Linked DNA regions of Tautonia marina. The protein of the gene in region 1 interacts with the protein of each later gene in a pairwise test. Links are inferred from orthologs where the notes say so. Each region holds a gene or a part of one and is shown on either strand. Other genes may lie near its edges. The genes, in order: dnaE and dnaX.

Region 1 (15,107 bases):
TCCCTCCGCTGGCCTTCCAAGGCCGAACGCCCTGGCTTGAACAACCTGCCGCACGAGGCCCGTCTCCCCTCGCCACCGGATCGCCTTCCCAAACCCCTGCGATCCTTCCTCACCGCGACGATCCGAACGCTGCTTCAAGAGCTGACCGAAGCTGACCGCGATCCCGAGCCGATACCGGGTACGATGGAACTGGACGGGCGTGCGTGCGACACGTCCGTGCGCCTGGCCGGATCCCGGATTTTTCGGTACACTCTTGTGTGTTCGTCGGTACAGTGGTTCGCGTGCCAACGAGACGCCGATCGGTCCGTTGCCCTCCTTCCGCCCGAGCCGAGCGACCGCCCGTCCGGCCCCCCGACGTTCGAGACCGCGATCCGCCCGAGGAGAGCGAGATGCCCAGCGCCCCGCCCTTCGTCCACCTGCACTGCCACAGCCACTACAGCCTGCTCGACGGCGGTTCTCGACTGCCCGAGCTGACCCGACGGGCCAAGGCCTTGGGGATGGAGTCGCTGGCCCTGACCGACCACGGCAACCTGTACGGGGCCGTCGAGTTCCTCCGCGAGTCGAAGGCTGCCGGCATCAAGCCGATTGTCGGCATGGAGGCGTATGTCGCCCCCCGCCACCGGACCGACCGCAGCGCCGGCGGGGTCCAGAAGAAGAAGCACTACTTCCACCTGACCTTGCTCGCCCGCACCGGCGAGGGGTTCCGCAACCTGATCCGCCTCTCGTCGCTGGCCTTCCTCGAAGGGTACTACTACAAACCCCGGATCGACCACGAGATCCTCGAACGCCACGCCGAGGGAATCACCTGCCTGACCGGCTGCGTCTCCTCCGAGTACTCCGACCTGATCCTCAACGACCGGGTCGAGGAGGCTGAGAAGCTCGTCGCCTGGTATCAACGGATCTTCGGACCTGAACACGTTTTCGTCGAGATCCAGAACAACGGCTACCACGTTCAGGCCGAGCACCTGGATCGCTCGCTCGACTTCGCCCGCCGTCGGGGCTTCCCGCTGGTGGCGACGAGTGACGCCCACTACCTGACCCGAGAGGACGCCGAGTCGCACGACGTCCTGCTCTGCGTCAGCTCGGGCAAGACCTTCGACGACCCGACCCGCCTGAAGTTCGACTCGCAGGAGTACTTCGTCCGCTCCCCCGAGGAGATGAGCGCGGCCATGCCGGGTCTGGACGAGGCGCTGACCCTGACGCACCGGATCGCCGAGTCGGTCGAGCCGAACTACGAGAGCTTCGGCCTCGGCAAGCGCTGCTTTCCCGCCTTCGACCCGCCGGCAGGCAAGACGCCGGACGAGTACCTCCGCGAGGTCTGCGAGGAAGGGCTCCGCGAGCGCTTCGGCGACCCGATCCCCCCCGAGGCACAGGAACGGCTCGACCACGAGCTGGGGATCATCGCCCGGATGGGCTTCTCGGCCTACTTCCTCATCGTCTGGGACTTCGTGCGCTACGCCCACGAACAGGGAATTCCGACCACCGCCCGAGGCTCGGCCTGCGGGGCGTTGGTGGCGTATGCCCTGAAGCTCAGTCATGTCGATCCCTTGACGTATGACCTGCTGTTCGAGCGGTTCCTCGACCCGAACCGATCGGAAGCGCCTGATATCGACATCGACCTCTGCCAGGAGCGGCGCTATGAGGTCATCGAGTACGTCCGCAAGAAGTACGGCGGCGACAACGTCGCGCAGATCGGCACCTTCGGCACGTTGAAGGCCAAGGCGGCGATGACCGACGTGGGCCGAGCGCTCGGGATTCCGCTGGCGAAGGTCGAGACGGTCAAGAAGCTGGTGCCGAACGTCCTGAACATCACGCTCGACGAGGCCCTCAAGAAGGAGCCCGCCCTTCGGGCCGAGGCCGACCGCGACCCCGATATCGGCCGGATGATCGAGTTCTCCCGGCGGCTCGAAGGCACGGTCCGCAACGTCGGTACGCACGCCGCGGGCGTGGTCATCGCCGACCGCCCCCTGCGCGACCTCTGCCCCTTGCAGAAGATCCCGAACAAGGACAAGAGCAAGGAGGTCGTCTCGACCCAGTGGGACATGGGGGACGTCGAGAAGGCGGGGCTCTTGAAGGTCGACTTCCTCGGCCTGCGGAACCTGACGAGCCTGGCCGCCGCCGTGAAGATGATCAACGAGCGGCACCCGGACAACCCGGTCGATCTCGACGCCCTGCCGCTGGACGACCCCGAGACGTTTGCCCTCTTGCAGCGAGGGGAGACGAAGGGGGTCTTCCAGCTCGAATCGGCTGGCATTCGCGACCTGCTCATCAAGATGAAGCCCGACCGCTTCGCCGACATCATCGCCACGAACGCCCTCTATCGTCCCGGCCCGCTCAACGGCGGCATGGTCGATAGCTACGTCAACCGCAAGCACGGCCGGGAAGCGGCCGACTATCCGCACCCGGTCATGAAGGACGTCCTGGAAGAGACCTACGGGATCATGGTCTACCAGGAACAGGTCATGCGGATCTTGAACAGGCTGGGCGGGATTGAACTGAGCAAAGCATACGCAACTATCAAAGCGATCTCGAAGAAGAAGACCGACGTGATTGCGGCCGGCCGCGAGGCGTTCATGCTCGGCGCGGTCGAGCGGGGGCTCGACAAGGCAAAAGCCAAGGAAATCTTTGATCTGATCGAGTTCTTCGGCGGCTACGGCTTCAACAAGAGCCACTCGACCGCCTATGCCCTCGTCGCCTATCAGACCGCCTACCTGAAGACGCACTACCCGACCGAGTACATGGCCGCCGTGCTCACCTCCGAGATGGACGGTTCGGAGCGGGAAAAGTTCTTTGTGGAGCATATCGACGACTGTCGGCGCATGGGCCTGGCCGTCCTGCCGCCGAACGTCAACGAAGGGGTTGTCGGCTTCCGCCCGGCCGATCAGGAGAAGACGATTCACTTCGGCCTCGGGTCGATCAAGGGGGTTGGCTTCAAGGCGGTCGAGACGATTGTCGAGGCCCGTACGACCGGAGGCCCGTTCACCAGCCTCGATGACTTCTGCGAGCGCGTGCCGTCGAAGGAGGTCGGCCAGGGGGTGACGGAAACCCTCATCAAGGCCGGGGCGTTCGATACGCTGGGCGCTCGTCGGAGCCAACTCCTTGCTGTGCTCCCTCGGGCCGTTCAGGGGGGGCAGGCCCGGCAGGAGGACCGCAAGCGAGGGCAAAAGAGCCTGTTCGACGCCTTCGATGCGGCCGTGGCCGTGGCCGAGCCGGAGACGATCGTCACCAGCCTGCCCGATGTTCCCGAGATGTCCGACGCCGAGCGGCTGGCCGAGGAAAAGAAGGTGCTGGGCTTTTATATGTCGAGCCATCCCCTGGCGCGGCATGAGGCCCTGATCGAGGCCTTCCGCACCCACACCGTTTCGCAACTGAGCGAGCTGCCGGACAAGGTTGAGGTGGTCCTCGGTGGCATCCTGGCCGGGGTGAAGGTCCGGAACGTGCAAAAGAGCCGATCGGGCCTGACGCGGATGGCCAAGCTCTCGGTCGAGGATCTGACCGGCTCGACCCCGGCAATGCTCTGGCCCGAGGAGTTCGCCAAGCAGCAGGATCTGGTTCGCGACGACCTGATCTGCTTCGTCCGAGGCCAGCTCAGCCGCCAGCGCGAGCCGGCCGAGCTGATCGTCAGCCGGATCATCCCCATCGAGCGGGCCGGGGCCGAGCTGTGCCGGGGCCTGGTCGTTCGCCTGAACAAGGGGGCGCACGGCGCACAGGAACTCGACCGATTGGGCCGGGTGCTCGGGCAGTATCAGGGGAACCTGGAGGTCTACTTCGAGGTCTTCGGTCTGCCGAACGCCCACCGGGCCATCTTCCGCGCCGGGGCGTCGTGGCGAGTCCGGCATGATGATGCGTTGATCGCCGCGTTGGAGTCGACCGTCGGGGCCGGGAATGTCTTTTTGCTCGGCCACCGAGGGGCAGCGGCACCGCCCTCGATGGGTTAAGGGTCGAGAGGGGGTTGCGGTGATGCTTCCTCGTTCGGCCTTTGCCGAGTGAGAATAAAGACGGCGTAGACGGAGCCAGGCTCTTGAGCGTCGCAGGGATCCCCCTCACCCGGCCTTGCGGCCACCCTCTTCCCCGTCGCGGGGGAGAGGGTTGAATTGGCCGTTGCCACCCGCTCCCCCGCGAACGGGGAACGAGTTGGGAGAGGGAGAGGTCAGGGTCGCGCGGACGGTCGGGATGCCGCTCGCGCCCTTTGATCGACGAGAGGGGGGCTTACTTGCTCTTGATGAGCTTCTTGGCGTCGTGGAGGGTGCGGCGGACCCATCGGCTCATCTTCTCGGCGGGCATGAGGACCTTGCCTTTGAGGACCTCATTGGGGCGGGCCTTGAAGATGGTGGAGTGGATGGTGCCGTCCCAGCCTTCGGGGGCCTGCTCGGTGTAGTAGTAGCCGGCGAACGACTTGCGGGTGTTCCCCGGAGGACACTTGACCGCGGTGACGCCGTGATAGCTGATCGGGCTGGTGGCGAAGATCACGCAGCGGTTGAAGATCGGCGAGAAGGAGTGGTGGCAGACCTTGACCCGCTTGTCCCAGAGCTCGACGTTGCCGCCCCACTCGGGCTTCCAGTCCTTGTTGAAGTAGACGAGGATGTTCAGACGGCGGTGGAGCTTTCGGTCGGGGATGTAGTTGAAGTCGACGTGGACGTCGAGGTGCCCCTGGGGGCCGGTCTGGTGCATCCCGCCGCCGATGAGCTTCGGGTCGTCGAGCAGGTCGGGGATCTCGAAGATGTAGGAGAGGTCGTCGCGGAACTCGGGAGAGGCGAGCAGACGGTTCAGCTCGGCGATCGGCTCGGGGAACTTCGAGGAGTCGGTGAGCTGGACCTTGCCGCGCTCGTTCAGGGCGGCGAACTCGCGGCCCATCGAGGCGGCTTGTTCGAACGTCGGGAAGGCGGCGAGCACCCGATTGGCGAAGTCTTCCTCAAGAAAGCCATCGATGCAGAGGCTCGGGAAGGGGGTCGCGTTGCGGACGCGATCGCGGAGGGCGTCGCGGTCGAACGGCTTGATGCTCATGGATGTGATGGCTCGTGGTGCCAAAGGTCGAGGATGAGTTGAGTCGGGAATGGATAGGGGGAGGGACCGATCTCCCGCATCCTCCGATGATCAGGGATACGGAGCCGCCCCGCCATTGGTGACGGCCGTCCGTAAGCCTAATTCGCGGTGTCGGCGGTTGTCAAAGCGATTCAACAACCTCCCGGGAAGAACCGTACAGCGGTTCTGAAGAACCCATGCCGATGGAACACGACATCAAAGAGACCGGGGGCTGATTCTCCTGGATCATTTTCGGTAAGATGGGCGATCCGCGGAAGCACCATTGCGTGAAACCTCGTTGAGGGAGTGGCCCATGCCGGTGTCTGTGTTCGCGTCGAGTCCCCTCCGGTCGATGGGGGCGGGGTGGTTGGCCGCGCTTGGGTTCGTCCTTTGCGGGGCCGATCCGGTGGGGGCGAACGGGCCGGAGCCGATTCAACTGGCCGATTCGCCGGCGCTCTCTCCGGATGGCTCGACGCTGGTCTTCTCCTGGGCGGGGGATCTCTGGACCGTCTCGACCGAAGGAGGGACCGCCCGTCGCCTGACCTTCCATCCCGGCCGCGATACCGACCCGGCCTTCGCTCCCGATGGTGCGACGATTGCCTTTGTTTCCGATCGAGAAGACGGTCGGCAGGTCTACCGGATGCCCGCCTCGGGGGGCGTGCCGGTGCCGTTGACGGCTCATAGCGAAGGCTATGGTCTGGAAGGGTGGTCGCCCGACGGTCGGCAACTGCTGGTCAACGCCTCGCGCGACCACTTCTGGAGGCACGCCGAACGCTTCTTTCTGATCGACGCCGAGGAGCGATCGGCCGAGCATCCGGTGTTCGACGCCTATGGCTCCGAGGGCTCGCTGTCGCCCGACGGATCGACGTTGCTGTTCGTTCGGGAAGGGGTGGCCTGGTGGCGCAAGGGGTATCGCGGATCCCAGGATGCCCAGATCTGGAGCTATGATCGGGAGTCGGGTGAATTCTCGAAGGTGCTTGATCCCGAAGGAGGGGCCCGCTGGCCGCTCTGGAAGCCCGACGGCGAGGGGTTTTACTACGTGGGCGAGCACAACGGGGCCTTGAACCTGAGGGAACACACGCTCGAATCGGGCGAGGATCGGGCCTTGACGAGCTTCGAGGACGACTCGGTCATCCTTCCGACCCTCTCGGCCGATGGCTCGACCCTGGTCTTCCGGCACCTGTTTGACCTCTACCGGATCGATCCGACCGCCGATCGGCCGAAGCCGACGAAGATCGCCATCGAGCACGAGGCCGCGGCTCTGGTGCCCGAGGCGAGCCGGGTGAACCTCGATCGCGCCTCGGAGGTGGCCTTCTCGCAAGACGGCCTGGAGATCGCCTTCATCGCCGGGGGGGATCTCTGGGTGATGGACACGGTCTTGAAAGAGCCGGTCCAGGTGACGAGCACGCCCGAGGAGGAGCGGTCGCCGGTCTTTGCGCCCGATGGCGAGTCGATCCTGTTCGTGAGCGACACCGAAGGGCAGTGCGACCTCTGGCGGGCGACCCGCGCCGACGCTGAACTGTTCTGGTGGCAAAACACAACGTTCGACCTGGAGCGGCTGACACAGGATGCCGCCGTCGAGTCTCGCCTGGAATGGAGCCCCGAGGGGTCGAAGGTCGCCTTTGTGAAGGGGAACGGCGACCTCTGGATCATGGACGCCGACGGCACGAATCCGAAGCGGATTCTGGAAGGCTGGAATGCCCCTCAGTTCTGCTGGTCGCCCGACGGCCAGTGGATCGCCTTCGCCCGAGATGACGACGAGTTCAACGCCGACGTCTGGATTGTGCCGATCGACGGCTCCCGCGAGCCGTTCAACGTCTCGAAGCACCCGAGCAACGACGGCAACCCCGCCTGGTCGCCCGACGGCACGATCCTGGCCTTCACCGGGAATCGGGGGGTGGATGGCGAGGTGGACATTCATTTCGTCTTCCTCCGCCGCGAGGACGACGAACTGGGCCGCCGCGACCGGATGATCGAGGAAGCGATCGAGAAGATCCGCAAGGCCCGCAAGGAAAAGGGCAACGGCGGTCGCGACGGCAAGGGGGACACTCCGAACCCCAACGGGGAACCCGACGACGAGGAGGCCGAGGAGAAGGACTCGGACGAAGAGAACGGGGAGAAGGACTCCGACGAATCGGACGAGGACGAGAAGGACGAGATTCCGAAGGTTGTGATCGACTTCGACGACATCCACGAGCGGATTCGCCGCGTTCAGATTCCGAATGCGTCGGAAGGGGGCTTGTTCTGGTCTCCTGATTCGAAGCGGCTGGCCTTCCGGGCGAACATCGACGGTCAGTCGGGGACGTACACCATCGAGCCGACGGGAGACCTCGCTCCCAAGCGATTGTCAAGTGAAACGCTCGGCGATGCTCGATGGTTGAAACAAGGGGATCAGATCGTCGGTAACCTGGAAGGAGTGCCGACGAGCATCTCGGGCTCGGGCAACTCGGTGTCGAAATACCCCTTCACGGCCCTTCAGGAGATCGACCGCGCGGCCAAGTACGGCGCGGCTTTCGACATGGCCTGGCGGACGATGCGCGACCGCTGGTACGACGAAAACCTGAACAACCGCAACTGGGATGCGATCCGCCGAAAATACGCCGACCTGGCGGCGTCGAGCGTGGATCGGTCGATGTTCGCCGAGGTCGTTCGCCTGATGCTTGGCGAACTGAACGGCTCGCACCTGGGCTTCTCGCCGAGGGGCAACGATACGATCGAGCCGGTTCGAGGAGACTGGAGCATCTCGACCGCCCACCTGGGCGTGCGGTTCGATCCCGAGCACCAGGGGCCGGGCCTGAAGGTCCGAGACGTTTTGCCGGGAGGACCAGCCGATCAGACCCGATCGACGATCGAGCCGGGAGAGATCATCCTGGCCATCGACGGCGAGACGGTTGATCCCGACATGGACCTGACCAAGATCCTTAACGGCCCCCTGGCCCGAGACATCACGCTGACGGTTCAGAACGACGAGGGGGAAGAACGCTCGGTGACCTTGCGGCCGATCTCCTTCGGCGCGGCCCGATCGTTGCTCTACGACGCCTGGGTGAAGGGGAACCGTAAGGCGGTGGAGGAGGCCAGCGACGGGACGCTCGGCTACCTGCATATCCGGGCGATGAACGGGGCGAGCTTCTCGAAGTTCCAGGAAGAGCTGTACTCGGCCGCCGCGGGCAAGGAAGGGCTGGTCATCGACGTTCGCGAGAACGGCGGTGGTTCGACGGCCGACCTGTTGCTCACGAGCCTCACGCAGCCGTTTCACGCGATCACCGTTCCCCGAGGGGGGAACCCCGGTTATCCGCAGGACCGCAAGGTGTTCGCTTCGTGGTCCCGGCCGATCGTTGTGCTTTGCAATCAGAACAGTTTCAGCAATGCCGAGATCTTCAGCCACGCCATCAAGACGCTCGGCCGGGGGCCTCTGGTCGGCGTGCCGACGGCCGGAGGAGTGATTAGCACGGGGGCGACCTCGATCATGGACCTTGGCACCTTGCGGTTGCCCTTCCGAGGCTGGTACGTGGCCGGGACCGGCGAGGACATGGAACTCAATGGGGCGGTGCCCGACGTGATTGTCTGGCCCGAGCCCGGCGAATGGCCCCGAGGCGACGACCGCCAGCTTGCCGAGGCGATCGAACGACTCAAGCAAGATGTCTCGGAAGCGAAGAACCAGCCGCAGCCCGCGCTGCGCAAGGCGAGCGAGCGCTGAGTGCTTGCGTCTCGGTACGACCCTCGTTCGGCTGACTTCAGTCTTTCCCTTTCGTTTTCGGTTTGACAGATTCTCAGGTTCGCTGCTCCCTTCCTTTACGAGAAAGGTTCTCACGTCGATGACTCGGAATTACGGTCCCCCCCTGCTCCGCCTGCTGTCTCTGGGGCTGCTGGTCGCGGCGGTGTCTCCCGCGGTTGGGCAGGACGATGCCTTGCCCAAGGCTGAGGAGATTCTGGCCAAAGCGATCGAGGCGACCGGCGGCGAGGCGGCCTACAAGGCACTCAGCACCCGCAAGGTTACCGGTACGATCGAATTCGTCGGCGCGGGGTTGAAGGGTAAGCTGATTCTTGAACAAGAAGCTCCAAACAAGATGAAGACCTCCCTGGAGCTGGAAAACGTCGGCACGTTTTTGCAAGGAACCGACGGCACCATTGCCTACGAGATCAACCCCGTCAGCGGTGAGCGGGTGCTGGAAGGCCCCGAGAAAGCCGCCTTCCTGCGCGAGGCGGCCTTCTACTCCGACGTGGAATGGCGAAACTACTACGATCAGGCCGAAACCAAGGAGGTCATGGAGGTCGATGGGACCCCGTGCTACGTGGTGGCCATGACCCCGAAGGAAGGGCGTGTCGAAACCCGCTTTTACGCCGTCGATTCCGGGCTGCTGGTCAAATCGCGCCGGATTGTTGAATCGCCGATGGGTGAGATCCCGGTCGAATCGATCGTGAGCGATTATCAGGAAGTCGATGGCCTGAAGATCCCGTTCGTCAGCACGGAGGTGCTGCTCGGCCAGGAGGTCAAGACCACGATCCAGTCGGTTGAGCATGGCGTCTCGTTCCCCGAGGGAACCTTTGCCATTCCCGAGGCGATCAAGGAACGCGCGGGAGCCCGCTGATCAACGCGCGATGAGCCCGACAGGTCTGGGCCAAGACACTCCCACAAACGGCCGGGGAACCAATGGGTTCCTTGGCCGTTTGTGAGTTCTGGGGGCGCGGTGGTGCTCGGATCGATTCAGAAACGGCGAGCGGGTGGGTTCGCCCGGCGCGGCATTTGCGTTCTGAGTCTCTCGGACTTCCCGGGTGATCGAGCACGAGAGAGCCTTCCCTCTGCCCGGGACCGTCTTCGGTCCGAGGCAGGAGTGTTGTCCCATGACCTTTCGAGAATCGTTGGAGGAGCATCTCCGCGCGATTAAGATGCGGGATCTGCCCGCCCTGATGGCCACGCTCCCGGAAGGAGAGCTGACCTTGATTCGGCCCGATGGCCAACGGCTGCGCTCGGTCGACGAGTTCGTCGCCCTGTACCGCGATTGGTTCGCGTCGCCGTCATGGACCATCGAGACGCGACTCGAAGAACTGACCGAGTGCGATGCCCTGGGCCTGGCGGTGGTCCATGTCACCTACCGCGATGAGCCGCCCGACGGCGATCGGTGGGTGCAGCGAGCCTATTACACCTTCGCCTTCGCCCGACAGGGACAGCGGTGGGTCTTGATCCACGACCAGGCGACCCCCATCCAGCCCATGAAGTAAGGTGCTCCGACGAGCCTGGGAGCGGGATCATCGGCCGTGCTCTTCGGTCGGCTGCTCTGGACGATTCGAGGGGCAAGGGGGCAAGATAGGGTCTTCGTTCCGTCTCGTGATTTCCCGACGCCCGGCAACCGATGCTCGCCTGCGTCCGCTCCGCAGGGCGACCTCGGAACCCGGTTCCGGCACCCCAGAGCACGACCCGAGATGCACCCGAGACTCGCCCCCCTGTTCGCGATGGCCACTCTGGCCCTCGTCGCGTCGGTTCCGAACCTGAGTGTGGCTCAGGACGAACCCAGGACACCGCAGATTCCCGACCTGAAGGTCGAGACGTACACCTTGCCCAACGGCCTGGAGGTGATCCTTCACGAGGATCATACGACCCCCGTCGTTGCCGTGAACATCTGGTACAAGGTTGGTTCGAAGAACGAGGCCGAAGGCCGCACCGGCTTCGCCCACCTGTTCGAGCACCTGATGTTCCAGGGCTCTGAGAACCATAACAACGAGTACTTCGCCCCGCTCGAACCGCTCGGCGCCCGGATCAACGGGAGCACGACGACCGACCGCACGAACTACTTCGAGACGGTTCCGAGCAATGCCCTGGAACTGGCCCTCTGGCTCGAAGCCGACCGCATGGGCTTCCTGCTGCCGGCCCTGACCCAGGAATCGCTCGACAACCAGCGCGACGTGGTCAAGAACGAACGGCGGCAGCGGGTCGATAACGTTCCCTACGGGCAGGTTTCCGAGCGGATGCTCGAAGCGCTCTATCCCGAAGGGCACCCGTACCACCACAGCGTCATCGGCTCGATGGAAGACCTGTCGGCCGCCTCGCTGGAGGATGTGAAGAACTTCTTCCGGACCTATTACAACCCGAACAATGCCAGCTTGTGTATCGCCGGCGACTTCGACCCGGCCGAAGCCAAGCGGCTCGTCGAGCTTTACTTCGGCGCCATTCCGAAAGGCCCGGAGGTTGAGCGGACCCCGCATCAGGTTCCCGAGCTTGAGGCTCCGGTCAACCTGGCGATCACCGACCGCGTCTCCTTGCCTCGCATCTATCTGACCTGGCCGACCGTTCCCGAAGGCCACCCGGACGAGGAGGCGCTCGACGTTCTCTCCGCCATCCTCGGTCAGCTTGACAAGGAAAGCCGCCTGGAAAAGGCGTTGATTTATGATGAATCGGTTGCCAGTCAGGTGTTCGCCTACCACAGCACTGGGGCCGTCTCGGGCACGTTCAACGTGATCGCGACCGGCAAGCCCGACGGAGATCTTGACGACCTGGCCACCCGGATTGAGGCCGAGATCGAGCGGCTTCAGCAAGACGGCCCGACCGAGGACGAGGTACTCAAGGCGCAGAACACGACTGAGAGCAGTGTTGTCTTCGGACTTCAGGCGGTCGGAACCCGTGCCGACTTCTTCAACGCCAACAACGTTGCCTTCGGCGATCCGCTCGCCTACCGAAAACAATTGCAGAACCTCTTTGATGTGCGAGCCGACGATGTCCGCCGCGTGGCTCGCGAGTACCTCTCGCCCAACCGCGTCCGGATGGACGTGACCCCCGGCGCTCCGACCGAACGGGCCCCCGAGGTCTTCGTCAACGCCGCTCCGGTCGAGATCGTGCCCGATGATGAGCCGATCGTCGAGGAGCTTGATCGGTCGACCATGCCGACGCTGGGGGACGCTCCCGAGTTCTCGCCGCCTCCCGTCGAACGTCGGACGCTCGACAACGGTCTGGAACTGCTGGTCGTCAACCGCCCCGAGCTGCCGATCCTGACCCTGCAACTGGTTGTCAAGGGAGGGGCCACCCTCGCCCCCGAAGGTCAGGACGGCGTGGCCGAGCTGACGGCGAACCTGCTGACCGAAGGGACCGCGACCCGAGACGCTCAGGAACTGGCCGGTGCGCTGTCGCGCCTCGGGGCGTCGATCAATGCCTCAGCCGGGATGGAGCAGATGACGGTTTCGCTCTCGACCCTGACGAAGCATACCGACGCGGCGCTGGAGCTGTTTGCCGACGTGGTCCTCAATCCCGCCTTCCGCGAAGGTGACCTGGAGCGCCAGCGGGCCTTGCTCCTGTCCAGCCTGCTCCGACGTCGGGACAGTGCCGAGGGGATCGCCTCGCTTGTCTTCCCGAGCTTGCTCTATGGAGACGATCACCCCTACGGCCGCCAGGTGTCGGGAACCCTGCAAACGGTGCCGACCATCTCCCGAGACGACATTGTCGCCTTCCACTCGCGCCTGTTCCGCCCGAATAATGCGGCCTTGATCGTGGTGGGAGACACGACGGCCGATGCCATCATCGAGCGGCTCGGCCAGGCGGCCATCGGCGACTGGGAGGCCGGCGGCGCCCCCTCGCTGACCCTTCCCGAGCCGAAGCCGGCTCCGAAGGATACGCTCTACCTTGTCGACCGGCCCGAGTCGGCGCAATCGGTCCTGGCCGTCGGCCAGATCGGCCTCTCGCGCGATACGCCGGACTACTTCCCGGTCACGTTGATGAATGCCGTGCTCGGAGGCCAGTTCTCCAGTCGGATCAACCTGAACCTGCGAGAGGACAAAGGGTACACCTACGGCGCCCGCACCTCCTTCTCGTTCCGACGAGGCCCCGGCCCCTTCTCGGCCAGTACCTCGGTGCAGACCGCCGTCACGGCCCCTGCCCTGGTCGAGCTGTACAAGGAGTTGACTGAGATCCGAGGCGATCGCCCGGTGACCGAGAAGGAGCTGGCGGACGCCAAGGGCCGGCTGATTCTCGGCTTCCCCGGCGACTTCGAGACGACTGGCGGCGTGGCCTCTCAGGTGATCGACCTGGTCCTCTACAACCTGCCCGACGACTACTTCACGACCTATCAGGACAAGGTCGAAGCCGTCACCCCCGAGCAGGTCCAGCAGGCCGCCCAGGAGCACCTGCACCCCGACCGCATGACCCTGCTGGTCGTCGGCGACCGCAACGCCATCGCTTCCTCGCTGGAAGAGCTTCCCTTTGTTCCCTCGCTCACTCCGCTCGACCCCGACGGAAACCCGGTCGATCCCGCAGCCAGCAACGCGGGTGAGGGGCAGTAACTCATGACCGAAAGGCAGGAGCTTCGGGATGCCTTGCTGATCCCGAAGCTCTTGCTTCGTCGGTTCTGCCGATCGCGTGGCGATCTCCCGAGAGCGGTGGACATGGTGGCCACGCTCAGAGGATGAGCATCGCATCGCCATAACTATAAAAGCGATACCGTTGATAGACTGCCTCGGCATATGCCTTCCGGATCAACTCGACCCCGGCCAGGGCCGAGACAAGGACGAGCAGGCTGCTTTTCGGCAGATGGAAGTTGGTGATGAGCGCATCGACCCCGCGAATGGGGACTCCGGGATGGAGATAGATGTTCGTCTGGCCGGTGTAGGGCCGGAAGGTGCCGGTGTCGCCCACGCAGGTTTCCAGAACCCGCGTGGCCGTGGTGCCGACCGCGACGATCCGATGGCCGGCGGAACGACCCGCGTTGAGCCTTCTGGCCACGGCGGGAGCGAGGGACACCCATTCGGCGTGCAGTTCGTGATCTTCGATGCGGTCGGTCTTGATCGGTCGGAAGGTGCCGGGGCCGACGTGTAGGGTGACATCGGCGATGGAGACTCCAAGGGCTTGCAGCCGATCAAAAATGGCTTCCGTGAAGTGAAGGCCCGCCGTTGGCGCGGCGACTGAACCAGGGGCCGAGGCGTAAACGGTTTGATAGCGCTCGCGGTCCTGGGGGGTGTCCGACTCGCGGTGAATGTAAGGCGGTAGCGGGATGTGGCCGTAGGTTTCGAGCAGATCGAACGTCGGGCGCAGGTCGAGCGCTCGGGCGAGCCAATGACCATCGTCGAGCCGTTCGAGCAGTTGCAGACGCAAGCCGTCGTCGATCAAAATATGCTCGCCGGGTTGAGGACGGCCGCGAGTCTGCGTCATCAGCTCCCAGACGTTCCGGTCGTGCTCGCGCAGGTAGAGCCCCTCCCAGCGCCCCCCCGTGGCCTCGCGACGGCCGATCAATCGCGCGGGCACGACCTTCGAATCGTTCCGAACGAGAAGGTCTCCTTCGCGGAGCAAGTCGGGAAGCTCGGCGAAGACGCGGTGCTCGATCGTGCCCGAGTCTCGGTGGACGATCATCAGGCGCGACTGATCGCGACGGTCGGCCGGGTGCTGAGCGATCAGGTCGTCGGGCAGGTGGAAGTCGAAGTCGTCGGTATGCATGAGTGGTCAGGAAGCTCCGGCCTCAATCTCCTCGAACGTTTGGTTGCCGATTGGATAAGATCGCCAGTCCTTGTAATCAAAATGCCACCATTCGTTTGAGATGACGGCGAACCCCTGGTCCTCCATGACCCGTCGAAGCAGGAGCCGATGCCAACGCTGGCGAGCGGTGCCGCCGAGGTAGTGCGCCCCGCCTCGCTCGGAGAACTCATCGTAGCCGCCAACCATTCCAATCGGCTTGCCCGTGGATCGGTCATAAAGGGTCAGATCGACCGCGCAGCCTCGGTTGTGCTTCGACCCGCTCGCGGGATTGGCGACGAACCCGCGCGACTGCTCGGGGGTCGCGTCGTAGAACATCTTCGTGACGTACCACGGGCGGTAGGCGTCGTGGATCAAAAGCCCGTAACCGAGCGGTTCGAGTGCCTGATGCACCCGCACCAGGGCCTCGGCCGCCGGACGCTGCAAGAACGCCCGAGCCGACGAATAGAACGGCGTGCCGAGGAAGTTGTTGTCGGTCGCGTAGCGAATGTCGAGGAGGATGGTCGGATCGAGGGTGGTCAGGTCAACAAGGTCGGTCTTGCGGAACGGGCCTTCCTCCTTCGGCGGGGAGGCGGCGCGAGCCTCGGGTAAAAGATCGGCAACGGCTCGAATCGGATCGACGCGGAAGGTCGAACCA
Region 2 (13,904 bases), on another replicon or contig:
TTTCAGGCAAGCCTGAGACGCTTCGATCAGCGACGGCGAGCGGCCTCGTTCGGATGAAGCCGGAAACCCTGGCTCTGATCCGCGATCGCAAGCTCTCCAAGGGAGACGTGTTCGAAGTGGCGCGGCTTGCCGGAATTCTGGCGGCCAAACGCACCGGAGACCTGATCCCGCTCTGTCATCCGCTCGGGCTCGACGCGGTCGAACTCCATTTCGAGCCGTTCGGAGACGACGCCGTTCGGATCGAGGCCACGGCCCGCCTGGTCGGTCGGACCGGGGTCGAGATGGAAGCGATGACCGCCGTTTCGGTGGCCGCCCTGACCATTTACGATATGTGCAAGGCGGTCGATCGTGGCATGGTCATCGAACAGATTGTCCTGGAGGCCAAGTCGGGCGGTCGGAGCGGAACCTACCAGCGCCTCGAATGACGATCACCCCACCGATTCCACGCATCGAAACCCTGCCGGGGGCGGCCCCGGAACCCGTGTTGATCGCCCTGCTTCGCCTTCGTTCCCCAGCCGGTTACGAAGGCAAGACATCGGGGGCCTCGGGTCGATTTCCAAGCCCGTTCCACACGACCCGCCTCTCCCGATCCCCATTCCCCGGGGGCCTCGCCCCCGCTTGAGCCGACGGGACCCGAGCTGATGGCCGAAGTCGATACCCTCCATCACAATCCGCTCGCCGGCCGATCTCAACTCGGGGAACGGACCTCCTCGTGGATCGGTCCTGACGAACTCGCCCAGCAGTTGCGAGACGCCTACGCCCCGATCGCCCCCCACCTGGTCGAAGCCGAGCAGATTTTCCGCGACGAACTGCACAGTCGAAGTGATTATGTTCAGCGCCTGGTCGAACACTCGGCGCGGTTCCGAGGCAAGCAACTCCGCCCGGCGCTCGTCTTGCTTACGGCCCAGGCTTGCGGCGGCATCCGGCCGGCGCACCCGGTTGTGGCCGCCGTCGTCGAGATGATCCACACCGCCACCCTTGTCCACGACGACATCCTCGACGAGGCCACCGTCCGCCGCCACGCCGCCACCATCAACGCCGAGTGGGGGGCCGAGGCCGCCGTCTTGCTCGGCGACTACCTGTTTACTCACGCCTTTCACCTCGCCGCCTCGCTCGAATCAACCTACGCCTGCCGCGTGATCGGTCGCGCCACCAACCTCGTTTGCGAGGGAGAGCTGCAGCAGATCCACCACCGCGGCGACCTCGACCTCGACGAAACCTCGTATTACGAGATCGTCCGCGGCAAGACCGCCGAGCTGACCGCCGTCTCCTGCCGCCTCGGCGCTCACTACGCCGGGGCCAATCCCGAAACCTGCGACGCCCTTGACCACTACGGTCGCGACCTCGGCGTCGCCTTCCAGATCGCCGACGACCTGCTCGACCTCTGGGGAGACGAGGACGACACGGGCAAGACCCTCGGCACCGACCTCGACAAGCAAAAGCTCACCTTGCCGATCATCCTCCTGCTGCGATCGGCCGACCCGGCCGACGCCGCCACCGTCCGGAATCTCCTGGCCACCCCATCCAGTCAGACCCGCCGAACCTTGCGGCCGATGCTCGAAGCCTCCGGAGCCCTCGACGACGCCTGGGAGCGTGCCCGATCGTTCATCGACTCCGCTCGTCAACAGCTCCTCATCCTTCCTCCCTCGCCGGCCCGAGACATTCTCGACGGCCTGGCCCAGCTCGTCGCCCGTCGCAGCTTCTAGGTTAGGCGTTGCCGTTGACGATTGGTTGGGGATCCTGGGGTCAATCTCGACCCCAGCGGCCGATCAGTCCGCATCGTACCCACAGGCTGGGCCGAGAAGTCCCCAGGCTTCTTCATCACGCACGGATCTTCGCGGGAAACCAGACACGCGGTTCGCGCACGGACGGTCGATCAGAACAGGGGTGATCGGCTCCAATCTGGCGAGGCTCCTGTCCCCGTTGTGTTGCCGACGTGCCTGCTTTGCTTCGGCTCGCCCCGAGCGGACTGTGTTTCCAAAAAACCACGTCCCCGCCCCCGATTTTGCAACGTTGGGTTGAGTCACGGCTGCAAGACGGCGTGTCTGGGATCATCGGGGGCGATCATCCCAAAAATCTTGGTCCATTCGCCGGTCAAGGGACGCTGATTCCAGTATGTCACCACCACACACCTCCAATGAGCGGTTCCCCGCCACGGTGGAACCGTCCCGCAAGGTTTCTCCCCCACATTCGGGGACTGTCCACCACAGCGCGCGGCAGTCCGATTCCCGAGCACCCCAAGCCGTGTCTGCCCAGAACTCTCCCGCGAGAACGCTGGCCCGGAAGTTGGATCGCCGGATGATTCAGCTTGGGTTGTCTCAGCAAGCCTTGGCCCAGAAATCGGGGGTCAGCGACTCCGAGGTTTCCCGGCTCCTCAAGGGGCAATCCAAGCGGCCAGGATTACACAACATCCTGCGGCTCGCCCGGGCACTCGATGTCTCGGTTGACTTCCTGGCCGATGACACGCTGCAAGACGATCCCTGCCAGGATCGTTCCTCGGTCCCTCCTGAAGAGGAGGCGCTGCTGGAACTCGTCCGGTCGATCGGCAGCCGGGAGGTGTCCATGATCCTCGACGCGACCCGCATTCTCGGCTTCGAGACTGCGATTCGACGGCTTTATGGTGCCGAATTTCGGCCCTTCCCCGCGTCACCCGCACGCAACGACTCGGCTCCCGAGTGATTCGGGCGTCTCGGCCCGGTCAACTCGATGCCGCCCTCTGCGAACCTGCGGCTCCCAGCAGGGCGGCCAGCTCCGCCAGCCGAACCGGCTTGGTCACAATGTGGTCAAACGTTCGCTCGCCGTCCCGGTCGATTGTCGGCGGATGGGATGAACTGCTAATCCCGATCAGCAGGGGAGCGCCCATGACCAGGTCGTGCCGGATGCTCCGGGCGAGCGATTGCCCCTCGATGAACGGCATGTGCAGCCCGATCAGCACGACATGAGGCCGAAAGGCCTGGATCATCTCCCGAGCCTCGTCGATTCTCGGGGTGGCCCGAACATGCCAGCCCAGGCGACCAATCAGGAGACCGAGGGCCTGGATCGACTCCAGATTCTCATCGACCAGCAAGACGTGACCGGCCGACCGGCGAGGTGGCGGCGGACCCGTCGGTCTGGGGGCCGCCCTGGCTTCGTCCGGCACCCCGCCCTGAACGATGGTCCCGGGTAATTCGACCAGAAACGGTGGCCCTGGCCGGAGCACGCCCCCGAGCCGGTCGGCGAAGATGGACGCCAGAAACAGGTCCAGGTCAATGGCCTTGTCGGACCTCGGCATCTCGAAGTGCGAGACCCCTGGCAACACCTCAAAGACCAGTTCCAACCGGTCGGTTGTGAGTCGCCAGTCGATCCGGATCAGCTCACAGGCCCGGGCGGCTCGACGACAATAATGCAAACCATGGCGGATCAGATGTTCGAGCCGCCGGGCATCGGTCCGCACCCAGAGCGGGGCCGGGCGCGGAACACGATCGAAATCCACCTGCTCGTCCCGAGCCTCTTGCTGCGCCCGTCGAATCGCCCGCATCATCAGGTCGCCCAGCTCGAAGACCTCAACCACTTCCGGAGCCTCTCCCGACTCGATTCGGGCAATCTCCGACGAATCATCCAGCAATCCGGCCATGCGCTGGCATTGCCGATCGAGCAGCTCGATGGTCCGCTGCTGGCTCAACGAGCCCGAGACGTTCTGGAACGACAGGACTTCCACCGCGTTGGTGATGACCCCGAGCAGATCCCTCATGTTGTGGCCAATCACCCGCAGCAATCCGGCCAGCCGGCGGTGTTCGGCCTCGGCGGGAGGACCCGTCGTCAGCCCAAATGACGGAACCAGGATCGACGACCCCACCGCCAGGCGAACCGCCTGCACCAGGCACGCGGAATGGCCCCGAGGGACAACCGTGTACGTCCCGAGTTTCCGAAACTGCTCAAACTGTTCGAGCGACTCCTCCTCCGTGATGAGAATCACGGGAGGCCCCAGTCCGGATTTCCTCAGCGGCAGCCAGTTGCGAGCATCCGAGGGCCCCGGCCGGTGCAAGGCTACAATCACATCCGCATCGACCGGTCCGAGCCTTCCCAACGACGTCGGGCAATCCACGTGCCGGATGGTGATCGAGCCCCCTTCGGCCTCGACCGCGTGCTCAATGACACGAAGCTCCTCGGGATCAACGTGGAGTTCAGCCAATCGAAGCGACACGGTCATTGTCATCACTCCCTGATGGAACTGCCGTCGAAAATGTCCTCCTGAACTGATTGATTATAGCATGCAGGCTATTTTTGGCAATATGGGGGAGAGTCTATGTGGATTAAGGCGACTCTGGGCCTGGTTCCGCAGGCTCACCCACGTGCGATCAGAATTCTTTCCGATGCCGGCTCGACGGAATCCGCATGGCCTTGCGGTATTTCGTCACGGTTCGCCGAGCGACGGTCAGCCCTTGCCGGCCCAGTTCGTCGACGATTTCTTCATCGGAGAGGGGCTTGCTCTTGTCTTCCTTGGCGATGATCTCGGTCAACTTTTGCTTGATCGTGTCCCAGGCGATTTCCTCCCCGTCGGCGCTCACTGTGCCGCCGCCAAAGAATCGTTTCAGGGCGAAGATCCCCCGGGGGGTCTGAACCCACTTGTCATCGACGGCCCGGCTCACGGTCGTCACGTGCACGCCCACCTGATCGGCGATCTGCTGCATCTTCAACGGCTGGATCGCCTCGGGCCCCTTGTCGAGAAAGTCGCGCTGATGGGCGATGATCGCCTTGGCCACCTTCAACAACGTGCTGCGCCGTTGCTCGATCGACTCGATCAGCCAGCGGGCCGACTGAATCTTCTTCTGAATAAAGGCCCGAGCCTCCGGGTCTCCCCCGCGATCCTTCAGCATCCGCTGATACCGCCGCGAGATGGTCAACTGCGGCGCGTGTTCATCGACCAGCCGGACCTGATAGTCCCCGTGCTCGTCGGGCTCGACAATCAGGTCGGGCACCACATACTGCGCCGATCCCGGATTGAACCGCGCTCCGGGCTTCGGATCGAGCCGCCGAAGCTGTTCCAGCCCTTCCTTGATCTCGGCCAGCGACAACCCCGTCTTCTTCTCGATCACCGGCAAGCGATTCTGCTGGATGTCGTCCAGGTGGTTGCTCACCAGCAGGCGAAGGACCTCGACGTGCGGTGTCTCCGGCGTCAGTTGCAACAAGAGGCACTCGCGCAGATTCCGCGCGCCGATCCCCGGCGGATCCAGCTTTTGCACCAGGGCCAGCGCCTGCTCGGCCTGCTCGAACGTGACCGCGCCGCCGGCGTCTCGCACCAGGTCGGGAATATCCATCCCGGTGAAGTACCCGTTCTCGTCCAGGTTCGAAATGATGTACTCGGCCAGCCCCCGAACCTTCGGGTCGAGATCCGGAAACGACAGTTGCTCCGTCAGCGAGTCGTGCAACGACGGGGGACGCGACGCCATGTTCTGCATCGCGTCGTGCTTGCGATCCGATTCCTCGATCAGCGCCGCCCGGCTCGGACGGTGCTGTTCGCCCGACGTGTCCCAGTTGTCCCAGTCGTCGTAAATTTCCGTCTCGTCAACCTTCGCGTCGTCGTCCGTCGAGGGTTCCTCGACCTGACCTTCCGGAGCGACCGACTCCCGAAGGTCTTCGAGGATCGGATTCTCGATCAATTCCTGGTCAATCCGCTCCTGCAGCGCAAGCCACGGCAGTTGCAGAATTTCCATGGATTGAATCATGCGGGGCGCCATGCGCATTCGCATGTCGGTCCGCATTTGTTGAGAGGTATCGAGCCGCATACGCGTTGAGCTTCCGCGAAGTGTCCCGGGGCAAATCGTCCCTGATCCGGTTCCTGGGCAATTCAGGATGGCCCCTGGCGCCATCCCTGCCAACGACCGAACCGCCGACGACCAGCATCTCTGGCGTTGAGGAACATCGAACAGCAAAAATCATACCATCGACTGCCGTGGAACGGGAGGGCAGTTCTCTGCGATCCCGAAAGTTCCGGGTGATTTCGCAACGGCTCGGGCCGGTCGCGCTGACCCGGCACGACGCGAAGGGCCTCGCTCCTACCCCTCGTCCGCGATCAATACTGCTGACGGCCCTGCAGGGCGTCGGCCAGCATCTCCTTGTTGGCGAACTCCAGCGAGCCGCCCGAGGCGAGCCCTCGGGCCAGTCGGGTGATGGGCACGTCGAACGGCCCGAGCCGATCGGCCACTAGCCGCGCGGTCGCGTCGCCCTCGAGCGTCGGGTTCGTGGCCAGAATCACCTCCCGAATTCCCCCCGCTCGGACCCGCTGTTCCAGGCCGGCCAGATTCAACTGATCTTCGAAGACCCCTTGCAACGGGGCCAGCCGGCCGTGCAAAACGTGGTAGCGCCCGTTGTAGGTTCCGGCCTTCTCCAGCGCCATCAAATCGCGCGACTGTTCGACCACGCAGACCAGGCCCTCATCACGCCTCGGGTCTCGGCAGATGGAGCAGCGGTCCTGTCCTGACTCGGTCAGATGCCCGCAAAGCGCGCAGTGATGAATCTGATCGCGCGCCGCCCGGATCGCCTCGGCCAGGGCGATGGCATCCTCAAGCGGGCATCGGATCAGGTGGTGGGCCAGCCGCTCGGCGCTCTTGGCTCCGATCCCAGGCAACCGGCCGAGCGCTCGGACCAGGCGATCGACCGTTCCCGAGGCGCTCGGATCAACCGGAACCGGGTCGCCGAAACCGCGGGCGCTCACGGTCGGCCTCCTCCGGGAAACAGCGAGTCGAGCCCCGGCATGTTCAGGCCCATGCCGCCGGTCATCGTTTTCGCCGCTTCCTCCCGAGCCCGATTCATGGCCTGGTTGACTGCGCTGGTCACCAGGTCTTCCAGCAGCTCGACATCACCGTCGGTGGTCAGTTTCGGATCGATCCGCACCGAAATCAGTTCCATCCGACCATTGACGGTCGCCTTGACGACTCCCCCGCCGGCCGAGCCTTCCACCTGAACCGAGCCGAGCTGCTCGGCGGCCTGTTCCATCTGTTCCCGGATCTTTCCGGCGTTGCGCATCAGGTCGGCAAGATTGCCAAGGTTCCCGAACATCTCGTCTCCTCCTCGCAGGTCGATTGAATCCATCAGAAAACGATAAGGAGCCAGAGAATGGCGACGAGAAACGACGCGATGCGCCGCTCCAGGAACCTTCGGAGTCGGTTCGTCAGTCGTCGGCCTCGGCTCCGGCCTCCGAGTCAGGTTCGGAGTCGGTCTCGGACCCGGCTCGGCGTTCCGGTTCCACCTCGACCCGCCGCAACTGGGCCTCGAACCGGGCGACAAGCTGCTGGGCCAGATCATCCTCCAGCACGGCCTGATGCGCCGACGAGCCGGGCTCGATGACGCTCGGCTCGGGAGCGGTCGACGCTTCCCGATGGAACTGGACCGAGACGCCCCGGCCCAGTGCTTCGGCCAGATGCCCCTCGATCTTCGACCGCAGCTCGGGAGCATTGCAGCGATCGGCCAGATAGTTGTAGGCCGGTGGCACGGCCACGACCACCAGTCCCGATTCCGAGACATCCGACGGTTCCAGTCGTTTGAACTGCGCCGGCAGCTTCAATTCCTCGGTCCGATCGACGAGCGATTGCCAGGCCGATCGGGCACGCTCCAGCAACGACCCGTCCCCGCTTTGGGTTGCGGTTACAGACGGCGATCGCTCCGGCTCGTGCCGGCCCTCTGGGGCAGGGGGGAGAGGCCGTTCGACCACCTCCTCGGCGTGTCCCCGATGCTTGCCGTTCCCATTGCCGAGGTGCGTGGAGGGCTCACTCACCGGAGTTGGCCTCGGGGCCGGTGCCGCAGGCTCGGCCGCGGTCTTCGCCTCCGATGCTGACGATCCCGACGACCGTTGAGCCGCCTTGCTTAGCGGCTCAACGGACTTTTTTTTTACAGCACCATCCGGCCCGGGAGGGGGCGCCCCGGCTTCCTGCCCCGAGAGCCGGGCGATCACCTCGCTCAACTCCGTCAGGTTCTCCAGGCGAGCGACCCGGCAGAAGGCCAGCTCGACCAGCAGCCTCGGGAACGGACTGCCCCTCAGCCTGCCTCGGGTTTCGGCCAGGATCTGTTGCGCGGCGATCACCGAGTCGAGCGTCCAGCGCCCGGCCAGCCCGTCCAGTTGCTCCCGCTGACCCGGCAAGGCTGCCAGGGGGGCGACTTCGGCTCCAGCGGCGACGACCATCACGTCTCGTAAAAACTCGATCGACGCATTCAAGACGTCGGTCGGCTGCACGCCGTCGTTGACCGCCTGATCAAGAATCTCCAGTGCCCGGCCCGGCGATCGATCCGCCAGCGCGTCGAGCAGATTCAAGACCCGGTCATCCCCGGCAATCCCGAGCAGCTCATGCACCCGGTCGGCCGTCAGATGCTCGGCCCCCGATGAGAGCAACTGTTCGAGCAACGACTGCGCATCCCGCATCGAACCGGCCGCGCGACGGGCGACGACGTGCAACGCCTCCCGATCGGCCTTGATCCCCTCGCGCTCACAGATGCTCGCCAGTTGATCGACGATCTGTTCCGGTCCGATCCCGGCAAAGTCGAACCGCTGGCAGCGCGACAAGACGGTAATCGGAATCTTGTTCGGCTCGGTCGTGGCGAAGACGAACTTGACGTGGCTCGGCGGCTCCTCCAAGGTCTTCAACAGGGCGTTGAAGGCGCTGGTCGAAAGCATATGCACTTCGTCAATATAGTAAATCTTGAACCGCGATCGGCTCGGCCGCAATCCGGCGTTCTGGCGAAGCTCGCGCACGGCCTCGACGCCGTTGTTGCTCGCCCCGTCGATCTCGATCACGTCCACATCCTGCCCCAGGGCGATCGCCCGGCAGGTGTCGCATTCATTGCACGGGGTTTCCGTCGGCCCGCCCCGCTCGCAGTTGAGCGCCTTGGCGAAGATCCGGGCCATCGAGGTCTTGCCGACCCCTCGGGTGCCGCTAAACAGATACGCCTGGGCCACCCGATCCATCCGGATCGCGTTGCGCAAGGCCCGAACCACGTGATCTTGCCCGACCACATCCTCGAACCGTTGCGGTCGGTAGCGGCGAGCCACGACCGTGTACGCCTCTCCCTCCCGCCTTGGGGCGACGGAGAGCGTCTCCACGCTCGGAGAGTCGGTCGAAGGGTCCGGGGCGCTGGGTTTGGTCCGTGCCACGGATAAGGCGCTCCGTCGTGCCGAGGGAACCCAGACGGGGGGCGTCGTCGCTCACACTTTAACTTCTGGCAGACCCGATCCGATCCCCCTCCGATCGATCACCTGCTCCGCAAGTCCATCGTCCCTTGCGGGGATCGCGTCGGTGTCGGGTCCACTCTCATCCCATCCCGAAGGAGGCCGGGAGAGCCGGGGAGGTGCTCCCGGGCACATCGAGGTCACGCTTATGGCTGCTGCGTTCCCGCCCTGACCAGGTTCACGCGCCTCAATTGCTCGGGTCCCCCCCGACTCACCCGGACCCCCTCAAGAAATCGAGAGCCCGCGTCGCCGCTCTGTCTCGGGACCAGCGGAAAGACCTATTATGCCGCAACCCGCTCCGACTCGCAAGCCAGAGGCGGGCGATGTTGCCCGATTCTTCTATTCTTACGTACAGGATCAAATCCGGTTCGGCTCCGGTGCCAGGAAGCCCCCCTTTCCCCCTCAATTCAGAAGTCGCCGCACCTGGGGCAGGGGCCTGCCGGACGGAATGACCTGAGGGGCCGGACATGGCCGCAGGTCATGCAGGCCTGCCCCCGGCCGAGCAGGGCGTGGACCGTCACGTCGGCGACGATCAGCACGATCAGCACGGTGCCAAGTCCCCAAAGGACGAGAAGCAGAGCGCGGCCTGCCTCCTCGAACCCCACCCACTTGACCAGGCCACCGACGAGCATCAGCGCGGTACCGACGACGGCGAACACCCTCAGGCGATGACGCTTCCATCGATCGATCAGCATCGATGGCCCTCCCAGACCCCGATCACTCACCGAGTGACGCTTTCAACGTTTTCACGTCGGTCGAAAGGGTCTCCACGATCCCCCGAAGCGCCTCCAGTTCGGCCCGCAGGCTCGCGACCTCGGCCGCCAGGCCGGCCGACGCCGCGCCGCCGCTCGACCGCGCCGGTCGCGGCTCGTCGTTATCACGGTCGCTCGCCGAGGCGACACTCTGTCGGACCCGATCCAGCTCCTCGGGCGGCATCAGGCCATGCGTGACCGTCACCCCTCTGCGCTGACCGGGAGGGGTCAGGAAGACGACCAGGCCCCGCTCGGCCAGCATCTCCAGGATCGGCTGCAAGGTCTCCAGGTCCGGAATCGGGTCCATCCGGGCGGCCCGCCCGCGCAGCTCGCCGACGGTCTGGGCGCCTCGAAGCATCAGCTCGGCCAGGACGGCCATCGCCATGCCCTGGCCTCGCAAGTCGAGCCACTCATAAAGGTTATGCCGCCACTTCTCGACCCGGCCGCTCCCTTCGACCTGAATCGCGGCCCCTTTCTTCCGGAGGCCGATGAGGATCTCTTCCACGTCGTCGGCATCGTAGCTCGTCACCGGATCGCGGTTCGACTTCTGATTGCACCCGGTCACGATGCCCGCAATCGACATCGGGTAGACATCCGGCGTTGTCTTCTGCTTCTCGACCAGCACGCCCAGCACCCTCCGCTCTCGGAGGGACAACGGGCTCCATCGCCGTTCGGGTGGGTTACTTGCGTCACTCATGTCGCTTCGATCGCCTCGGTCCGACCGCCATCACCTGGGCAAGAATGCCCCCATTGTTCCCCCCTCCGCCCCGACCGGCAATCCCTCGCTCCCCAGCACTCCGATCCGCGTATCCCCAACCCTCCTCGACCTTCTCACATTCAAAGTGACTGAGCCTCCCCAATTCCCCGATGATTTCTGTTGGTCCTGTGATCTTCAAACCGTGTCCCAGACTCCTGGCCCTTGCCGTCGTATCGAACGTATTGAAACCGATCCTCTGGAAATGTTGCTTGCGTGCATAAATGTTTGTGTGCATTTCTTTCATCTCCCCTGGTGATCGCTGCACAAGGCTCGCGTTGCGACCGCGTTGTCTCGGGGGCGCCGTGACGAAGCGAACCCATTTTCTGCCTTTCTGGTTCGTTGGGAAAACGGCGGAACCTTCTGTCGCAAAACAGATTGCATCGAAATCGTCTGGGCTCCGATTCGAGCGGCGGCGCGCGCACCGATCCCGATTTGGTCCGGTTCGGGATCGGATCGTCGAGCCCGGCTCACCCTTCGATCACCTTGCCCTGCAACTCCACCGCGAGCGATTCCCGATGCCTGCGCTCCCGGAGCGCTCCGCAACGGAACGAACCCATTTTCGGCCGGTCCCCGATCGGAGCCCGGAGGTTCAAACCTCTTCCAAGATCGGAGGTTGTGTCAAACTTCTCTGGTCAAGGTCTCGGAGCGCTCCGAGCGCTCCCAGTGCCCTCGGCAATCGGTTTACCTGCATTGCGGCGGCAAAGGTTACGCGAAGACTGCACTCGGTCGAGAACCGGTGGCGGGTGCCATCGCCGAGCGACGGCCGGGATGATAAACTGGAAGGGTATCGGAATCTCCACGCGGGATTGGGACCGAGCCGGGTCAGTCTGGGCGGTTTGCAATCCCGTCCGCCGCGCCGCCACGCGACAACTCTGTGCAGGAGGGGGGCAGTCATGGCCCGACGTCGGACCGCCGAGGCCCTCCCGGTCCATCATGGTCAGCTTCCCGTCGTCGAACGGGTGCTGGAGAACGGGATGCGCGTGCTCGTGCTTCCCCGGCCCAGCGCCGCGGTCGTCGTCTGCGATTTGTACTATCCGGTCGGCTCGGTCGATGAGCCGGCGGGAAAATCCGGCCTGGCCCACTTCGTTGAACACATGCTGTTCAAGGGGACCAAACGCTTCCCCAAGGGGCTCATTGACCGCCTCACCTTCGTCTCGGCCGGTGAGGTTAACGCCGAGACCGACGAGGATTGCACCCACTACTGGTTTCGCTTCCCCCGAGATCGCTGGGAGCTGGCTCTCGAACTCGAAGCCGACCGGATGAGAGGGGCCTTGTTCGACCCTCTGGAGATCGAATCGGAACGCCACGTCATTCAGGAAGAACGGGCCCGAGAGATGGATTCCCCCTCGGGCCGGCTCGACGAGCAGTTCCTTCTGCACTGCTACCACGACCACCCGTATCGCAATCCGATCATCGGCTGGCCCGAAGACCTGGCCGAGATCTCGATTGACGACCTTCGAACCTTCTACGACCAGCATTACCGACCCGACGGCACCGTGCTCGTGCTGGCCGGCGACCTGGAGGCCGACCGGGTCTTCGACGCCGTGGCCCACGGCTTCGGTCAGATTCCCGCCGGCCGCCTGATCCGCCCAGACGTTCCCGAGGTCGAGCCCTCGCAGGTCGAGCGGCGACGCTTTGAGCTGGTCGAGCCCGACGCCATCGCCCGCGGCCTGATCGGCTGGCACACCGTCCCCCGAGGCCATTCCGACGCCCCGGCCCTGGGAGTTCTGGCCGACCTGCTCACCTGCGGCCGCCGCTCTCGGCTCTGGGAAACCCTGGTTGAAAGCGGCCAGATGGCGACGTACGTTGATGCGATGCACGATCCGGCCCACCTGGCCGGTCAACTGGTCGTGCAGATCGAGGCCGTTCCCGGCGTCGATCCCAAGCGCATCGAAGGCGTTGTCCGCCGCGAGCTGGACCGCCTGACCGTCGAGGGACCGACTCCCGAGGAATTGCTCCGCTCCCGGCGCCGCCTGGAAGCCGCCTGGCGATGGCAGCAAGACGACCTGCCGGGCCTGGTCGGTGGCCTCGGCGTGACGGCCCTTTGGGGACGCTGGACCGACTGGCTTGAATCGCACCGTGCCGCCCTGGCCGTCTCGGCCGACGACATCCGCCGCGTCGCTTCGGCCTACCTGGCCGAATCCCGGGAGACGGTCGGCTGGGCGCGTCCCCGATCGGGCCGCTCGACGCTCGCCATGCTTCCCGCGACGTCGCCGCAGGTTCCGCCGTCTCCTCCGGTCGCTTCCCCCGCCTCGGCCCGATCAACCTGCCCGATGTCCGAGTTGCCCCTTGGCGTGGCCGCCGGATCGGCTCCGACCCTGCCGAACTATCGACCTCGTTCCCGGTTCCTCGCCAACGGGCTTCGGATCATCACCGAACGACACCCCGGCGCGGGGGTCGTTGCCCTTGAGCTCTTCATTGATGCCGACTCGACACGCGAAGCGGTCCCCGGCGCCGCCTATCTGACCGGCCGGTTACTCGAAGAAGGGACCGCCCGCCACTCGGCCGAGCAACTGGCCGAGGCGGTCGAGGATGTCGGCGCAGTCCTTGACGCAGGATCCACGGGGGCCTCGCTCCAGATGCGAGCCGAAGACCTGGCCCTCGGCGTCGAGGTGCTGGCCGACCTCGTCCGCCGACCGACCTTCCCCGACGACGCGGTGGACTGGGCCCGCCGTCGCACCGTGGCCGAATTGCGGGGCGATCGCGACGACCCGGCCTTCCGAGCCGATCTGATCTTCCGGAGTCTCGTTTACGGCGATCACCCCTACGCCCGAGATCCCCGAGGGACACCTCGGCAGCTTTCCGCGCTCACTCGTGCCGACGTGCTGGCGCATCATCGCCAGTTCTTTGCGCCAGACAACGCCGTGATGGTCGTGGTGGGGGATTATGATCCGCGAACCCTTCGGACGTTGCTGGCTCGCCATTTCGGTGACTGGACGCCCAGCGGCATTCCTCCGGCGTCGGTGCCGTTTCCGGTCCGATCAACCCGCCCCCGGCTGCGTCGGGTCGACCATCCGGGGGAACAAGTGCATTTGATGATCGGTCACCTCGGCGTGGAACGGTGCCACCCCGACTTTGAGACCCTGGCCGTGCTCGACCACATTTTCGGCTCCGGCCCTGGTTTCACCGACCGCCTGAATGCCACCTTGCGCGACGACCTGGGACTGGCCTACAACGTCTCGGGCGGCATGACCGA

What was found.
Region 2: the proteins of dnaE (region 1) and dnaX interact in binary tests that used the Escherichia coli proteins (3 or more experiments, as listed by UniProt). The link is inferred for Tautonia marina from one-to-one orthologs.

The regions. Positions count from the first base shown.
Region 1 is NZ_WEZF01000007.1:278,640-293,746, reverse strand. The notes cover bases 20-4,138. They hold dnaE (DNA polymerase III subunit alpha), read left to right. Parts: upstream 20-389; coding sequence 390-3,938; downstream 3,939-4,138. Outside these bases: GA615_RS11155 (2OG-Fe(II) oxygenase), read right to left, coding at 4,210-5,004; GA615_RS11150 (S41 family peptidase), read left to right, coding at 5,336-8,719; GA615_RS11145 (hypothetical protein), read left to right, coding at 8,838-9,611; GA615_RS11140 (YybH family protein), read left to right, coding at 9,865-10,242; GA615_RS11135 (M16 family metallopeptidase), read left to right, coding at 10,444-13,287; GA615_RS28430 (hypothetical protein), read left to right, coding at 13,291-13,413; tRNA preQ1(34) S-adenosylmethionine ribosyltransferase-isomerase QueA, read right to left, coding at 13,403-14,434; GA615_RS11125 (serine hydrolase), read right to left, coding at 14,441-15,107. UniProt on the Escherichia coli protein: DNA polymerase III is a complex, multichain enzyme responsible for most of the replicative synthesis in bacteria. This DNA polymerase also exhibits 3' to 5' exonuclease activity. The alpha chain is the DNA polymerase catalytic subunit.
Region 2 is NZ_WEZF01000018.1:83,024-96,927, reverse strand. What follows is about bases 6,638-9,553. They hold dnaX (DNA polymerase III subunit gamma/tau), read right to left. Parts: upstream 9,125-9,553; coding sequence 7,151-9,124; downstream 6,638-7,150. Other genes in these bases: GA615_RS20235 (YbaB/EbfC family nucleoid-associated protein), read right to left, coding at 6,691-7,038; recR (recombination mediator RecR), read right to left, coding at 6,638-6,694. In the rest of the region: cyclic pyranopterin monophosphate synthase MoaC, read left to right, coding at 1-425; GA615_RS20260 (polyprenyl synthetase family protein), read left to right, coding at 642-1,706; GA615_RS20255 (helix-turn-helix domain-containing protein), read left to right, coding at 2,245-2,679; GA615_RS20250 (ATP-binding response regulator), read right to left, coding at 2,699-4,189; rpoN (RNA polymerase factor sigma-54), read right to left, coding at 4,338-5,765; more of recR, read right to left, coding at 6,053-6,637; GA615_RS20220 (hypothetical protein), read right to left, coding at 9,607-9,894; GA615_RS20215 (YceH family protein), read right to left, coding at 9,917-10,648; GA615_RS20210 (M16 family metallopeptidase), read left to right, coding at 11,602-13,904. UniProt on the Escherichia coli protein: Part of the beta sliding clamp loading complex, which hydrolyzes ATP to load the beta clamp onto primed DNA to form the DNA replication pre-initiation complex.